2 linked regions of the Hyalangium ruber genome follow. The protein of the gene in region 2 interacts with the protein of the main gene of each other region in a pairwise test. Links are inferred from orthologs where the notes say so. Each region holds a gene or a part of one and is shown on either strand. Other genes may lie near its edges.

Region 1 (2,960 bases), on a different replicon or contig from region 2:
TCTTGTCCATCATCAGCGTCTCACGCAGGTACGGACCCACGTTGAGGTTGTCGATGAACAGGACCTTGAACTCCTTGATGTTGCGCTTGAGGAGATCGTCCACCTTGTCCTGGCTGACCTCCTCATTGCACTCGAGGATGACCTCGCCGGTGTTCTCGTCCACCACGTCGTAGGCGGACACCTTGGTGAAGAGCTCGTCCGCGTCGATGGGCAGCGTCTTCATCTTCGCCGCCTCGAGCTTCTTGATGGCGGCGCGGGTGAACTTGCGGTTCTTCTTGACGATCAGCTCGCCCGTCTTGGTCTTGATGTCGCGCGTGGCGCGCTGACCGGGCAGCAGCTCCAGCTCCACCGACTTCTCGAAGTCAGTGCTGCTGGTGAGATAGATGGTCTCGGTGGCGTAGTAGTAGTTGAGGATCTCCTCGGTGGAGCCCCCGAACGTCAGCGGGTTCTTCTTGGCGGTGTCCTGCACGGCGCCCAGGGCGCGGATGAGCACCGTGGCCGGCAGCTTGCGGCGCCGGTCGATGCGCACGTACAGCACGTCCTTGTGGTCGAACTCGAAGTCGATCCACGAGCCGCGGTACGGGATGATGCGAGCGTTGTAGAGCAGCTTGCCCGACGAGTGGCTCTTGCCCTTGTCGTGGTCGAAGAAGGCGCCAGGGCTGCGGTGCAGCTGGCTCACCACCACGCGCTCCGTACCGTTGATGATGAAGGTGCCGTTCTGGGTCATCAGCGGGATTTCGCCGAAGTAGACCTCCTGCTCCTTCACGTCGCGGATGGACTGGGCGCCGGTCTCCTCGTCCTTGTCCCACACGACCAGGCGGACGACGACCTTGATGGGCGCCGAGTAGGTCATGCCACGCTGGTGGCACTCATCCACGTCGTACTTGGGCTTCTCCAGGTGGTAGCTGACGAACTCCAGCGAGGACGTCTCGTTGAAGTCGCGGATCGGAAACACCGACTTGAAGACACCCTGAAGGCCGATGTCCTCGCGCTTCTCCGGGGCGATGTCGGCCTGGAGGAACTTCTCGTAGGACTGCTTCTGGATGTTGATAAGATTGGGAATGTCGATGATCTTCGCGATCTTGGCGAAGGTCTTCCGCACGCGGAAGTTGTTCTGGATCTGCGTCGGCATTCGTTCTCCGGAGACGGGGCTGCTCGGGCGGGGCAAACTTCAGTAACGCGCGGCGGCGTCGAGAAATTTGGAATCGTCAAATGGGCAAAGCCGGCGTCCCCTCTCAGGGAGCGCCGGCCTGCTCATCCGGTCAGGTAGCGCCTGGAATTTCTCGGTACCAGGCGCTGCCTGAGGGAACTACTTGACCTCGACGGTGGCGCCAGCCGCGGTGAGCTGGTCCTTGATCTTCTTGGCGTCGTCCTTGTTGACGCCTTCCTTGACCGTCTTGGGAGCGCCCTCGACCAGGTCCTTGGCCTCCTTCAGGCCCAGGCCGGTGATGGCGCGGATCTCCTTGATGACGTTGATCTTGTTCGCGCCGGCGTTGGCCAGAACGATCGTGAACTCCGTCTTCTCCTCGACAGGAGCGGCGGCGGCGCCACCAGCGGCCGGGCCAGCGGCGACGGCGACGGCAGCGGCGGAAACGCCCCACTTCTTCTCAAGCTCCTTCACCAGGTTCGCCGCCTCCATGACGGTGAGCTGGGAGAGCTGGTCAATCAGCGCGTTGATGTCTGCAGCCATTTTGAAATCTTCCTTCTTGGTTCATCTAACCGGCCATGGCCCCTGAGGGGAGAAAAGGCCGGAGGTTGACAGTGGTAATGCTTCTCGATTCGTTTACTTGGACTCGCCCTTGTCGACGTTCGCCTGGAGGACCCGCGCCAGCTGCGCACCGGGAGCCGCCAGCGTCCGGACGAACATGCCGGCCGGCTGGGTCAACATCCCCAGCAGCTGAGCACGCAGTTCCGGCAGACCCGGCATCTTCGCCAGAGCCTTCACGCCCTCGACATCGACCTTCCGGCCCTGAACGACCGCGCTCCGGATCTTGATCGTCTCCAAGTCCTTGATGAACTCGGTGAGGATCTTCGCCGGGGCCGCGACGTCTTCGTAGCTGATGGCCAACGCCACCGGGCCCGTGAAATCGCCGGAGATAACCTCCACCGACGTTCCCTTGGCCGCCCGCTTGGCGAGGGTGTTCTTGATGACCTTGTACTCGACCTTGCCCTCGCGGAACTTCCGGCGAAGCTTGGTCACGGTCTCCACGTCCAACTTGGAAAACTCAGCGACGATCGCGGTCTGAGCCCGCTGGAACTTTTCGCTGAGTTCCTTGATCATTTCTTCCTTCTCGCTCTTCTGCACCTTGACTCACCTCCTTACGAGGCCCACCGTGTGGCGGGCTTGATGCCTGGGCCAAGTGGCAGAGCGAGAGGAGCCTTCGAGAGGCACCACACCGCACCTCCAAGTCTCGGCAGGGCTGACCTCGCGGTCGTTTGAACCGAGGAGGACACCGCGCTCCCGACCGGTTGCCCGGTTGCCAACGGGTGACGCGCCGCCTTCTCGGTCCCTGCTGTCATGGACCAGGGTTGGGAACCCCGTCTAACGACGTGGCGCCCGAATTGCAAAAGCCGGGGGCCTATACCCCCGGCTTCAGCAAAGATCCAGTCTTTTCGACCGACAGAATGTTCGGCCGCTGACAGACGGGCCCAAAAAGCCCACCCATGAGCGGCCGCCTGCCTGGCTAGCGGTGCCGGGCGAGGATCTCGGTGGTGTCGATCTTGATGCCGGGCCCCATGGTGGTGGAGACGGCGACGCCCTTCAGGTAGACGCCCTTGGCGGTGGCCGGCTTGAGCTTCATGATGAGGTCCACCAGGGTGTTGAAGTTGGCCTCAAGCTTGTCGGCCGTGAAGGAGGACTTGCCCATCTTCACGTGGACGATGCCGGCCTTTTCGGCGCGGAAGTCAACCTTACCGCCCTTGGCATCAGAGATGGCCTTCTTCACGTCCATGGTGACCGT
Region 2 (4,657 bases):
AGCGCGGTGACGGCTTCAACGCCCTGGCGCTCCCCTATGTGGGGAAGGCCTTCCGCATGCTGCTCATCGTTCCGGATGCGGGCCGGTTCGAGGAGATCGAGGGGCGGCTGTCCGCGTCCTTCCTGGACAGCGTTCGCGCGGAGATGCAGAGCGAATACCTCGCGCTCGGCATCCCGAAGTTCAAGCTGGAGGGAGAGGTTCCCCTGACCGGCGCCCTGCAGACGCTGGGCATGGTCGACGCCTTCGGCAGCGAGGCGGACCTCTCGGGCATCACCACCCAGGAGCGCCTGGCCATCACCAGCGCTCGACACAAGGCCTTCATCTCCGTGGACGAGACGGGCACCGAGGCCGCTGCCGCCACGGGAATCACCATCGGGCCGGTCTCCCAGCCCGAGTCGATCATCGTGAACCGGCCCTTCCTCTTCCTCATCGAGGACGTGGAGACGAAGACCGTCCTCTTCCTCGGGCGGGTGGTGAAGCCCTGAGTCGCCCAGCCGGGACTCGGGCTGGGGCCACTACCCCAGCTCCACCACCTTCATCCCGAAGAGTTTGTCCACGGCGAGCAGCAGCTCGTCGCTCACCTGCACCTTGAGCCCAGTGCCCCCGATGAGCGCCTCGGCCTCATTGGGGAACAGCACGCTCACCGCCACCGGCGTGGCACCCGCGTACTGCTTGGCGATGGCCGACAGCTTCGTCAGCCGCTCCTCGGTGACCAGGTCCGCCGGCAGGCGCAGCTCCAGCCGCTTGGTGCGCTTCTCGCGCACCGCCTTCAGGCTCTGGATGTCCTCGACGATGAGCTCGGCGGTGGGCGTGTCCTCGTCGCGCTGGCTGATCTGCACCGAGCCCGTCACCAGGATGGGGTCATCCCCCTTCAGCAGCGTCTCCCAGTGCTCGTAGCCCGGCTTGGGCCCGCCCTTGGTCCACTTGCCGTCCTTGCCCATCACCGAGCGGCCACCCTCCTTGCCCGGGAAGCACACCAGCTCGATGGAGCCCGACAGGTCCTCCAGCGTCACCCACGCCATGCGCTTGCCCGTCTTCGTCGGCCGCTCGCGCAGGGCCGCGATGATGCCGCCCACGCTGATCTTCTCGTCCCGCCGCGCGCGCTGCACCGCCGTCACCGGCCGGGCGTAGCGCTTGAGCTCCTTCTCGTACTGGTGCAGCGGGTGGCCCGACACGTAGAAGCCGATGGCCTCCTTCTCGAAGGACAGCCGCTCCTTCTCCGGCCACTCCTCCACCTGCACGTACTCGTCCTTGAGCGCGCCGGCCCCGCCGCCACTCGTGGCCGGCCCCGCCAGCATGCCGAACAGCGAACTCTGCCCGGCCGCCTTGTCCTTCTGGCTGGACGAGCCGCGGTTCATCGCCTTCTCAATCGTCTCGAAGAGCTGGCGGCGCGGGCGCTTCTCGAAGTCGAACGCGCCAGCCTTCACCAGCGCCTCCAGCACCTTGCGGTTGACGCGCCGGCTGTCCACGCGCTCGCAGAAGTCGAACAGGCTCTTGAAGGGCCCTTCCTTGCGCGCCTCGACGATGGCCTCGATGGCGCCCTCGCCCACGCCCTTGATGGCGCCCAGGCCGAAGCGGATCTTCCCCTCCACCGCGCCGAAGGCCATGTCCGACAGGTTCACGTCCGGCGGCAGCACCTGGAGGCCCGACTCGCGCGCCTCGCCGATGTGCCGCACCACCTTGTCGGTGTTGTCCTTCTCGCTGGTGAGAAGGGCGGCCATGAACTCCACCGGGTAGTGGGCCTTGAGCCACGCCGTGTGGATGGTGATGAGGCCGTAGGCGGCCGAGTGGCTCTTGTTGAAGCCGTACTCGGCGAACTTCTCCATCAGGTCGAAGATCTCGCCGGCCACCTTCAGGTCGACGTTGCCCTTCTTGCAACCCTCGAGGAAGCCGGCGCGCTCGGCCTGCATCACCTCGGCCTTCTTCTTGCCCATCGCGCGGCGCAGCAGGTCCGCGCGACCCAGGGTGTAGCCTCCCAGCACCTGGGAGATCTGCATCACCTGTTCCTGGTAGACGATGACGCCGTAGGTGTCCTTGAGCACCGGCTCCAGCGCCGGGTGCGGGTACACCACCGGCTCGCGGCCGTGCTTGCGGTTGATGAAGACGTCCACCATGCCCGAGTCGAGCGGACCCGGGCGGTAGAGCGCGCCGGCGGCGATGACGTCCTCGAAGCACGTCGGCTTGAGCTTCATCACCATTTCGGTGAAGCCGCTCGACTCCATCTGGAACACGCCCGCCGTGTCGCCCTGGGCCATCAGCGCCCACATCTTCTCGTCATGCAGGGGGATGTCGTTGCGCTCGAGCGGCTTCTCCTTGGGGTGGTTGCGGTTGATGAGATCCAGCGCGTTCTGGATCACCGTGAGCGTCTTGAGCCCGAGGAAGTCGAACTTCACCAGGCCCGCGGCCTCCACCTCGTCCTTGGCGAACTGGGTGATGAGCGTCTTCTCACCGGGCGGCTGGTAGACGGGGACGAACTCCCACAGCGGCTTGTCGGCGATGACGACGCCGGCGGCGTGCATGCCGGGCTGGCGGTGCAGGCCCTCCAGCGCCAGGGCGATCTCCAACACGTCCTTGGTGGTGACTGGCTTGCCTTCCACCTCGCCGATGTTGGTGGGCTTCTCGATCATCTCCTTGAGGCGAGGCTCCTGCTCGATGGCCTCCTTCAGGGTGATGTTGAGCACCTCGGGCACCAGCTTGGCGATGCGGTCCCCCTCGCTGAAGGGCAGCGCGAAGACGCGGCACACGTCGCGCAGCACGCTCTTGGCCTTCAAGCTGCCGAAGGTGATGATCTGCCCGACGTTCTTCTCGCCGTACTTGTGCGAGACGTACTGAATGACCTCGTCGCGCCGGTCCTGGCAGAAGTCGATATCGAAGTCCGGCATCGACACGCGCTCGGGGTTGAGGAAGCGCTCGAAGAGCAGGTTGTACGGGAGCGGATCCAGGTCGGTGATGCGCAGCGCGTACGCCACCAGCGAGCCCGCGCCCGAGCCACGGCCCGGCCCCACGGGGATGTTGTTCTTCTTCGCCCAGTTGATGAAGTCCTGGACGATGAGGAAGTAGCCGCTGAAGCCCATCTTCTGGATGACGCCCAGCTCCAGGTTGAGGCGGGCGCGGTACTGGTCCGGATCGATGGGGTAGGAGACCTTGGCCGCGTGCAGCTCCTTGAAGCGCTGGTGCAGCCCCTCGAAGGCCAGCTCCGCCATGAAGCTGTCCGGCGTGTGGCTGTCGGGCACCTTGAAGGTGGGCAGCATGGGCTTGCCCAGCTTGAGCTCCAGGTTGCACTGCTCGGCGATGCGCTGGGTGTTGTGGACGGCCTCGGGGATGTCCTTGAAGAACTCCAGCATCTCCTCGGGGCTGGTGACGTAGAGCTTGTCCGTGGAGTGCTTCATGCGCTTGCCATCCGCCAGCGTCTTTCCGCTGGCGATGCACATGAGCAGCTCGTGCGCCCGCGCATCCTCGCGCTTGATGTAGTGCGCGTCCGCCGTGGCGCACAGCGGGATGTCGAGGTCCCGGCTCAGCTGCTTGAGGTTCTCGTTGGCCTTGTCCTGCTCGGGCATCCCGTTGGACTGCACCTCGAGGAAGAAGTGGCCCGGCTCGAAGATGTTCTTGTACTCGAGCGCCGCCTTGCGGGCGTGGTCCATGTCCCCGCGGAAGCACGCGCTGGTGACTTCACCGCCCAGGCACGCGGTGAGCGCGAAGAGGCCCTTGCTGTGCTCGGCCAGCATCTTCTTGTCGATGCGCGGGTGGTAGTAGAAGCCTTCCATGTACGCCATGGAGGCCAGGTAGCGCAGGTTGGCGTAGCCCTCGGCGTTCTGGGCCACGAGGATGAGGTGGTGGGCCACCTTCTCGGTGCGGTCCTCGCGACCCTTGGTGCCGGCGACGTAGGCCTCCATGCCGACGATGGGCTTGATTCCCGCGTCCTTCGCCTTCTTGTAGAAGTCGATGGTGGCGAACATGTTGCCGTGGTCCGTCACGGCCACGCTCGACATCCCCTTCTCTTTCACCGTCTTGATGAGGTCCTTCATCCGGATGGCGCCATCCAGGAGGGAGTAGAGGGTGTGCAGGTGGAGATGGGTAAAAGACATGGCGGTAGTGACGTCCTGCGAGCGAAGAGGCGAGCGAACGATAGGACCCCAGACAGCGGGCCGCTAGTACGACCTGAGGAGGCGCCCAGGCCAAGAAGTCGGCCTCCGGCACGATTTGTGCCATGCCACCGTTGGAGCTGGAAGAGGTAACTTCCAGGGTCGGCTGGCGCTCGAAAGAATGCCTCCTTCCCGTTGATTCGGCGTCATTTCCACTTGAACTCCCGCTATTCGCGAAAGCCGACCGTGCCTGTCTCGTTGGGACGTGCCCTCCTGCTCGGTTGCCGGGCGGGCCTGCTGGTGTTCCTGGCGCTCTACACACTGTGCGCTGTCCTCAACATGAAGCTCGGCTACCAGGGCAACGCGAGCCGCCTGCTGGAGGAGTGGGTGTGGAGCGAGTTCCGGGGCGTGGTGCTGGGACAGGTGGGACGACTCATCCTGGCGTACACGGTGATGGGGCTCGCACTGGGAGCGTGGCTGGGCGCCGGGCTGTGGGCGGTGGGCGTCAGCCGCCGGGCCCTCTTCTGGGGGAGCGCGCTCGCGTGCCTCGCGGTGGAGGTGCCCCTGGTGCTGGC

Evidence for each region.
Region 1: the proteins of dnaE (region 2) and rplL interact in binary tests that used the Escherichia coli proteins (3 or more experiments, as listed by UniProt). The link is inferred for Hyalangium ruber from one-to-one orthologs.

Annotation. Positions count from the first base shown.
Region 1 is NZ_JAXIVS010000012.1:310,765-313,724, forward strand. It holds rplL (50S ribosomal protein L7/L12), read right to left. Parts: upstream 1,691-2,960; coding sequence 1,310-1,690; downstream 1-1,309. Other genes in the region: rpoB (DNA-directed RNA polymerase subunit beta), read right to left, coding at 1-1,132; rplJ (50S ribosomal protein L10), read right to left, coding at 1,784-2,305; rplA (50S ribosomal protein L1), read right to left, coding at 2,685-2,960. UniProt on the Escherichia coli protein: The binding site for several of the GTPase factors involved in protein synthesis (IF-2, EF-Tu, EF-G and RF3). Is thus essential for accurate translation.
Region 2 is NZ_JAXIVS010000006.1:63,373-68,029, reverse strand. What follows is about bases 316-4,461. They hold dnaE (DNA polymerase III subunit alpha), read right to left. Parts: upstream 4,086-4,461; coding sequence 516-4,085; downstream 316-515. Other genes in these bases: SYV04_RS18330 (sulfatase family protein), read left to right, coding at 4,329-4,461; SYV04_RS18340 (serpin family protein), read left to right, coding at 316-485. In the rest of the region: more of SYV04_RS18340, read left to right, coding at 1-315; more of SYV04_RS18330, read left to right, coding at 4,462-4,657. UniProt on the Escherichia coli protein: DNA polymerase III is a complex, multichain enzyme responsible for most of the replicative synthesis in bacteria. This DNA polymerase also exhibits 3' to 5' exonuclease activity. The alpha chain is the DNA polymerase catalytic subunit.